Regions from separate parts of the Thalassospira sp. SN3W genome, predicted to be linked through region 1. Evidence: riboswitches for the same ligand, from Rfam matches in the RefSeq annotation. Region 1 holds a riboswitch; the other holds the start of a gene.

Region 1 (4,387 bases):
TCTTAAAGGCCTTCGACAAAGTCTTTATACGCAGCTTCGTCCATCAGCTCATCAAGCTGGGACTCATCGGAAAGTTCCATGCGGAAGAACCAGCCATCGCTTTCCGGGGCTTCGTTCACCAGTGCCGGATTGTCATCAAGCTCTTCGTTGGCTTCGACAACGACACCATCAAGCGGCGCATAAACGTCGCTGGCGGCCTTGACCGATTCGACAACCGCCGCATCGCCATCCTTGGTCAGCTTTTTGCCAACTTCCGGCAGCTCGACATAAACGATATCGCCAAGCGACTGCTGGGCGTAATCGGTAATGCCAACGGTCGCGACACCGTCTTCATATTCAACCCATTCATGTTCCTGCGAGAATTTTTTAGCCATGGTAATTCGTCCCTGTAAGATCAGTTGTCTCTAAAATCTCGGTATCTTTTGCGGGCCGCAAACGCTGCCCGAACTCTTTTTTTCTGATGATCAGCCGCGATAGTAACGATGTGCCGCAAACGGCAGCTCGACGATTTCCGCCGGGCGTGCCTTGCCGCGCACCATCAGATCGACTTTGGTACCCGGGGCGGCAAATTCAATTGCGACATATCCCATCGCAATCGGGCCATCCACGGTCGGGCCGAAACCACCGCTGGTGATTTCGCCAATTTCTTCACCGTCACTGTTCAGGACAGCCGTATGTTCACGCGCCGGTGCCTTGCCTTCGGGTTTGATCCCGACACGTTTGCGATCCGCGCCATTGGCAAGCTGATCAAGGATGACATCCGCCCCCTTGAACCCGCCTTCTTCGCGACGACGCTTGTTGATGATCCAGTTAAGGTCGCCTTCGACCGGGGTGGTCGTGGTATCGATATCGTTGCCATACAGGCAAAGACCAGCTTCAAGACGCAGCGAATCACGCGCGCCAAGGCCAATCGCCTCGACCTCTTCCTCGGCCAGAAGCTTGCGCGCCAGCTCTTCGGCGCGCTCGTTCGGCACGGAAATCTCATACCCGTCTTCGCCGGTATAGCCCGACCGGGTGACAAAGCACGCGATACCGGCAATATCGATCTCGGCAAAGCTCATGAATTTCATATCGGCAACCGAGGGTGCAAACCGCGCCAGCACGCGGGCGGCATCCGGGCCCTGCAAGGCCATCAATGCGCGGTCATCAATCTCGATCAGCTCCACACCGTTATCCAGATTGGCCCGCATATGGACAATGTCATCATCCTTGCACGCGGCATTGATCACCAGAAACAGGCTGTCGCCCGCATTGGTGATCATCAGATCATCCAAAATCGTGCCATCGTCATTGGTGAATGCGGAATAACGGGTGCGGCCGGGTTTCAGGATCGCGATGTCACCGGGCACCAGCTTTTCAAGCTCGGCCACGCGATGTTCACCGGTCAGGCGGACCTGCCCCATATGCGAAACGTCAAACAGACCGGCCTTCGCACGGGTATGCAGATGTTCGCCCTTCACCCCCAGCGGATATTGCACCGGCATGTCGTATCCGGCAAACGGCACCATCTTGGCACCCAGTTCCACATGCAAATCATAAAGGGCAGTTTTCAGCAGTTCGGTTTGATGATCGGCCATCAAGGTCTCCAGACAGTCGTTGCGAAACATAGCCGACCAGTGGCCAACCACGTCCCCCTCTGTCTTGGAGCCTGAAAGAATCACAGCCGGTTTGAATACCGGTCTGCTTACATCTTCGGCGAGGCGCACATCCATGTTCGATGCCGCCTGCTTTCCAGAGTCCCATCTCCCCGCGGTCCGTTTGCCTGAGAGTTTCCGGGGTGGTTGCTCCTTCGGCGTCCGCGCAATCCCTATCGATGTAATCACGCACATCGATCAAGACCGTGGCACTCTCCCACGGGGATCATTTGGGTATGCCTCCTTATACGGATTTGAATCCGACCAGACCAGCCCCAAAAATCATATCCTCTCCACCCCATCCATTGGTATGAGGATTAAAAGCCCTTTTTTAGCCCCTCCGGCAAATGCCCATTATTTTGTATGAGGATTACCGAAAACGAACTTTTGTTCAAAAACGAAAACCCCGCCACGCGAGGCGGGCGGGATTTGATTATTCACCAAAAATGAATAATAGGCGGGATTATTAATTTTTTCCGAAGCGCCGATTGTAATCAAGCTGATCGGCACTCAGCTGGAAACCAAGGTAAATTTCATAGTCCGGACCGGCCCAGACATCATCCAGCGGCACGTTCAAAGTCACCTGCTCGTCGCGATAGCGCGCCAGGTTCAAATTGCTCGGAAACGCCATCTGAACATCAAACAGATTCTTCTGGATAAACTCGCCAGACGGGTCCTTAAGTGCTACGAAATACTGGAGTTTTGCGTTGCGCCCCTGTGCGGCCGGGCCCAGTTCGGCATTGATCACCGGGCTGATCACGACGTTCAGCACCTTGTCATCAAGGTCATAGCCGCAATCACCCAGATAACCGCCAAATTCGGCTTCAAGGATCACATCGGTCAGGTCTTTGCCCTGACCGCTGAACTGCACCAGTCGGGCGGTATCATTGGGCAGGAAGGCCCGCGGACATGCCGGAACCGGCTGCTCTTCGAACGGGTTGCTGCTGCACGCCGCCAGAAAACCGGCAAACGACACCAAACCCAATGCACAAACACGCCGCAGTCCGTTCGCAATCGTCATCCAAGCCTCTATAGAACTGGTCAAATTCGCGGTCATCCCCCACCATGGGCACAACCGCGCGCAGTCTATTCGCTCCGATATGGCGACACAACCCGCTTCCGTTTCAAATCGCGGTATGCGGCGTAAATACATGGCCGGACATAGCTGAACATGCATCTTTACACGGTGTCTGTCATTGCGTGCACGGTGCTGGCAGGTTATGTAACGAAGACATTTGAATAATCGCGCGGCTGGTGTCGCGCATCATGAACATTCGGACCCGTATCATGTCTGACAAAGCCGACCTTCGGATCATTCTTGCCAACCCGCGCGGTTTCTGTGCCGGGGTGGATCGTGCGATCGAGATCGTCGAAAAGGCGCTGGTGAAGTATGGCGCGCCGGTCTATGTCCGCCACGAAATCGTCCACAACAAATTCGTGGTCGACCGCCTGCGCGATATGGGCGCTGTTTTTGTCGATGAACTCGATAGCGTCCCGGATGGCGTGCCAGTAATCTTTTCCGCGCACGGTGTGCCGAAATCGGTCCCCGAAGCCGCCGAAAGCCGCCAGCTTGAATATCTTGATGCGACCTGCCCGCTGGTGTCCAAGGTCCATCGTGGGGCTGAACGCCACCATGCAGATGGCAAACATATCCTTCTGATCGGCCATGCCGGTCATCCCGAAGTCATCGGCACCATGGGGCAGTTGCCACCGGGCAGCATGACCCTGATCGAGACCGAAGAAGACGCCGAAAACCTTCAGGTCGAAAACCCCGAAAACCTTGCGTTTGTGACCCAGACCACCCTGTCGCTGGACGATACGGCCAAGATCATCTCGATCCTGCAACGCCGCTTCCCGGCGATCGAGGTCCCGAAGAAAGAAGACATCTGCTATGCGACCACCAACCGCCAGCACGCGGTCAAGCTGATCGCAACCGACGCCGATGCCATTCTGGTTCTGGGCGCGCCAAACTCGTCAAACTCGAACCGACTGGTCGAAGTAGCCAAACGCGAAGGATGTGACCGTTCGGTTCTGGTCGAACGCGCCAAGGATATCGACTGGTCCAAGCTTGACGGCATTTCGACGCTTGGCATTACCGCGGGCGCATCCGCCCCGGAAATTCTGGTCGAGGAAGTCATCGATGCCTGCCGCGAACGTTATAACGTCACGGTCGAAACCCTGACTTTGACCAATGAAAACGTCACCTTCAAGCTGCCCCGCCAGCTTGCCAGCTAACCCCGCCCTGATGCAGGAAATCCGGATATCCCATGGCCGTCTATACCGACGTTTCTGACGAAGATATCGCCCGTTTTGTTGCCGAATACGATATCGGCAATGTGATTTCGTTCAAGGGAATCGCCGAGGGTGTCGAAAATACCAACTTCCTGCTTCAGACCGATCAGGCATCCTTCATCCTGACCCTGTATGAAAAGCGTGTGAACCCCGATGATCTGCCGTTTTATCTGGGCCTGATGGATCATCTGTCGGCCAAGGGGCTGAATTGCCCGACACCGATCCACGGCAAGGACGGGGTTGCGTTACGCCGTTTGTGCGGACGTCCGGCCGCCATCACATCCTTCCTGAACGGCATGTCGCCACGCCGGATCATGCCCCATCACTGCACCGGGCTTGGTGCAGCACTGGCGCAACTGCACACCGCCGGTCAGGATTTCGACATGTATCTTGGCAATGCGCTAAGCGTTACGGGCTGGCGCCCGCTGTTTGAAAGCTGCCGTGCTGATGCCAACGGCGTT
Region 2 (4,387 bases), 1.1 Mb from region 1:
CAGTTCGCAAGAAGCGCATCATTCCCTTTCAAACCCTTGATCAACGGTTTGCCGGTCATTTCCGCCGGTTGCGGTAGCCCGAGAAGCTGCAACAAAGTCGGTGCCACGTCGGCCAGGCGACCATTTTCCAGTGTCGCGCCTTCGGGTCCATTCACCAGAATGGTCGGCACCAGATTAAGCGTATGCGCGGTGTGCGGCTCGCCGGTTTCCGGATCCACCATCATCTCACAGTTCCCGTGATCGGCGGTAACGAACATCACGCCGCCCACCGATTTAACCGCATCAACAACCTGCCCAAGGCAGGTATCGACGGCTTCGGCGGCCTTCATCGCGGCGGACAAAATGCCGCTATGGCCGACCATGTCGGGGTTGGCAAAGTTCAGAATGATCGCGTCATAGGTTTCAGCCCTGATCGCCGCCACCAGCTTTTCGGTCACTTCCGGGGCCGACATTTCCGGCTGCAAATCATAGGTCGCGACCTTGGGCGATGGCACCAGAATACGGTCTTCGCCCTCGAAAACCTGTTCTTCGCCGCCGTTAAAGAAGAAGGACACATGCGGATATTTTTCGGTTTCCGCGATGCGCAACTGCTTCATGCCAGCCCTGGAAACGACTTCACCAAAGATATTTGGCAACACCTGCGGCGGATAGATCGCATCCATATATTTTGCATGGTCGGATGAATATTCAACCATACCGGCCTGCACGGCAAATCTGATCGGGGTGCCACGGTTAAACCCGTCAAAGTCCGGTGCGCAGATCGCGGCCAGAATTTCACGCGCGCGGTCGGCCCGGAAATTGGTCATCAAAATCCCGTCGCCGTCTTTCATGCCGGCATAATCGCCAATCACGGTCGGCAGAACGAATTCATCCGTGGTGTCGGCATCATAGGCTGCCCTGATTGCGCCTTCGGCACTTTCAGCGGTGCGGCCATCGGCGTAATTCTTGCCCTTTACCATCGTGAAATAGGCCTGGCTGACGCGTTCCCAGCGATTGTCGCGGTCCATCGCGTAATAGCGCCCGGTAACGGTCACGATTTCAACATTGGCATCACCAATCTGTGCGCGGAATTTTTCAAGGAATTTGGCGGCACTTTTGGGGGCGGTATCGCGGCCATCCAGATAGGCATGGATTTTTACCGGCACACCGGCCGATGCGATGATTTTGGCAAGGGCAGCCATATGGGCCTGATGGGAATGCACCCCGCCTTCGGACAGAAGCCCCGCGATATGACAGACACCCCCGCTTTCTTTCAGCTTGGCGATAACCTTTTTGACCGTATCGGTATCTGCGATCGAACCGGTTTTGACAGCCTCGTCAATTTTTGGCAGTTCCTGCATCACAACCCGGCCGGCACCAAGATTCATATGGCCGACTTCGGAATTGCCCATCTGTCCTTCGGGCAGGCCGACATCAAGACCGCAGGCTTTCAGAAAGCCGGTCGGATTGTTGGCATAAAGCGCGTCCCAAACAGGGGTATTGGCCAATGCAACCGCATTGTCCTTGCTTTCCTCGCGATAACCCCAGCCATCCAGAATGCACAGCACCACCGGACGCGGGCGCTTTACGGTATTTGATACAGTCACAATCATAATCCCACGAACTAAAGTACACGAAATAAGGTAAAAGGCTGAATTACCGGTAAAGATGGTTATTTTCCGGTAATTTTGCCATCCGTACAAAGACGCCGGGCGCGGTGGGTCCGCCATCAGACGCTGCCAATCATAGCATTTTCAACGCGCAATCTATCATGAATGCCGGTATTGAACAGCCTTCCGACCGGGTATTTTTTGTGTGCTTGCAAAGTCGCTTTTTGACAAGGATCATCACCTGCCTGTAATCTCGGGCGTTACGGTGATACCTCGAATAACCGCGATGGGAGAGCCCGCTTTGATCCCGCGATCAGATCGGCGCCGAAGGAGCAATAGCCCCGAAAACTCTCAGGCAGATGGACCGTTGCGGATTGAGGCTCTGGAGAGAGAAAGCGGTACGGGGCCAACGCCCGGCACCATATTTCCACCGAAGGATGAAGCCATGGCGTCAAAGACTTCTTTGTTTTTGGCAACAGGGCGCACAATCTCAGGTCAAGGGACAGAGGGGGCAAGACACCGGTTCTATAACGTCATGTGGCATTGATCCGCATGACAAAGAGCCGTGGGAGGCCCATTTGACCGAAGAAAATAAGCAGCGTCCGCAAGACGTTAATCTTTCCGTTGTCGATCTTTATACCATCGGCATAGGCCCATCGAGTTCGCATACGGTCGGCCCGATGCGCGCGGGCTATCGGTTCTGTCTGGAACTCGAAGCCCGGAATCTTTTGGAAAAAATCGGCTCGGTAATTGTTGATCTTTACGGATCGCTTGCCCTGACCGGCAAGGGGCACGCCACCGATACCGCGGTGATCATGGGGCTTTCGGGGGAACGACCGCGTTCGGTTGATCCCGACCGGATCGCACCGACAATGGATGCGATTGATAAAGATCACGCATTACAGCTTTACGGCGCGCATCCGGTTGCTTTCAACCGGGATACCAACCTTGTTTTCCATATGACCGAAAGCCTGCCCGAACATCCCAATGGCATGCGGATCACCGCCTTTGACCGTGACGGTGTTGTTTTGCACAAACAGGAATATTTTTCGGTTGGGGGTGGGTTTATCGTCTCGGGCGATGATCGCGGGGCGGAATATTCCGGCGATAATATCACGCTGCCTTATCCCTTTTCCTCGGCCGATGAACTGATGGCGATCTGTAAAAAGGAAAAGCTGTCGATTGCCGAAGTCATGGCCGAAAACGAAAAAAGCTGGCGTGAACCTGACGAGACCGAGGAATTTGTCGACCGCGTGCATCGCGCGATGATGGATTGTATTGAGCGTGGCTGCAAAACCGATGGCATCCTGCCCGGCGGGCTGAATGTCAAACGGCGTGCGCGCAAACTTTACCTTGAGCTGACGGAACGGCCAGAAGCGGGGCTTAAGGACCCGTTGACCGTGATCGACTGGGTCAATCTTTATGCCCTTGCGGTTAACGAAGAAAATGCTGCCGGTTCGCGCGTCGTGACCGCCCCGACCAACGGGGCGGCGGGTGTTATTCCCGCCGTGCTGCGCTATTACGAACGGTTCGGGGCCAATGTGACACAGGGGAAAATACGCGAATTCCTGTTAACGGCGGCGGCCATTGGTTCGATCTATAAAAAGCGTGCGTCGATTTCTGCCGCCGAAGTCGGTTGTCAGGGCGAGGTCGGTGTGGCCTGCTCAATGGCGGCAGGCGCGCTTTGTGCCGTCATGGGCGGTACGCCCGAACAGGTTGAAAACGCCGCCGAAATTGGCATGGAACACAACCTTGGCCTGACCTGTGATCCGATTGGCGGTCTGGTGCAGGTACCCTGCATCGAACGCAACACCATGGGGGCGGTCAAGGCGATCAATGCTGCCCGTCTGGCGATGCGCGGCGATGGTCAGCATACCGTGTCACTCGACAAGGTGATCGAAACCATGCGCCAGACCGGCATTGATATGCAAAGCAAATACAAGGAAACCAGTCAGGGCGGGCTGGCAGTCAATGTCAACGTGGTCGAATGTTGAGCTGACAGTTTGAAATACCGACCAAACACCCTCGAAGCCGCCGTTTCGGGGGTGTTTTTCATCCGGCCTGATTCTTGCCACCTTGCGCCTGCAATCTGATATCATTGAGAAATCAAAAACGGGGCAAAGACCCCGAACAGGTTGGGCAAAGCATGAAAAAGAAACTGTTCCGCATCTATATCGCGGTCAGTCTGGATGGCTATATCGCGCGCGCCAATGGCGCGGTTGACTGGCTTGATCAATTCGATCCGGTCGAGTTCGATTTCGAGGGCTTTCTGGGCACCGTGGGAACACTGATCATCGGGCGAAAAACCTTTGATCAGGTGATGGAATTTGGCGACTGGCCCTATGAAGATCGCCGCACGATTGTCCTGACATCGCGCGATTTGCCCGATAACCGCCCGGCCAATACAGAGGCCTATGGCGGTAGTCTTGTGGAACTGGCAAGCCAGCTTCGCGATGACAGGTCCGATACCGGCGATATCTGGATCGTCGGTGGGGCCAGTGTTGTGACCCAATTCCTGTTTGGCGGCCTTGTCGATCAGCTTGAAATGTTCATCATCCCCGAAATTCTCGGTGATGGCATCCGGCTGTTTGGCAGGGATGCTGTGGGCACGACACTGAAACTGGTGGCATCGGAGCACTACAAGTCCGGTGTCGTGCGCATGCAGTATGATTTGCGTTAAAGCCGGTTACTTAAGCGTTTCCAGTTTTTCGGTAATCTTTGAGGAAAGTTCGCGTAGGGCATTAACAGCACTGCTTTGCCAGTCGCTGTCGAGGACCATCTGCATCTTTTCCTGATAG

Evidence for each region. A riboswitch is a leader RNA that binds a small molecule or an ion and turns the genes downstream of it on or off. The one in region 1 is predicted to bind glycine.
Region 2: linked by a shared signal. The riboswitch ahead of P8T57_RS11305 (L-serine ammonia-lyase) and the one ahead of gcvT (glycine cleavage system aminomethyltransferase GcvT) in region 1 are both predicted to bind glycine.

Annotation. Positions count from the first base shown of each region.
Region 1 is NZ_CP121124.1:1,409,211-1,413,597, forward strand. It holds gene gcvH (glycine cleavage system protein GcvH) at 3-374, opposite strand; gene gcvT (glycine cleavage system aminomethyltransferase GcvT) at 465-1,577, opposite strand; glycine riboswitch at 1,635-1,737, opposite strand; glycine riboswitch at 1,741-1,864, opposite strand; gene P8T57_RS06350 (hypothetical protein) at 2,101-2,655, opposite strand; gene ispH (4-hydroxy-3-methylbut-2-enyl diphosphate reductase) at 2,922-3,869, shown strand; gene P8T57_RS06360 (homoserine kinase) at 3,902-4,387, shown strand, end outside.
Region 2 is NZ_CP121124.1:2,506,586-2,510,972, forward strand. It holds gene P8T57_RS11295 (peptidoglycan DD-metalloendopeptidase family protein) at 1-19, opposite strand, end outside; gene gpmI (2,3-bisphosphoglycerate-independent phosphoglycerate mutase) at 1-1,592, opposite strand, end outside; glycine riboswitch at 1,867-1,966, shown strand; glycine riboswitch at 1,970-2,097, shown strand; gene P8T57_RS11305 (L-serine ammonia-lyase) at 2,168-3,583, shown strand; gene P8T57_RS11310 (dihydrofolate reductase family protein) at 3,736-4,269, shown strand; gene P8T57_RS11315 (hypothetical protein) at 4,276-4,387, opposite strand, start outside.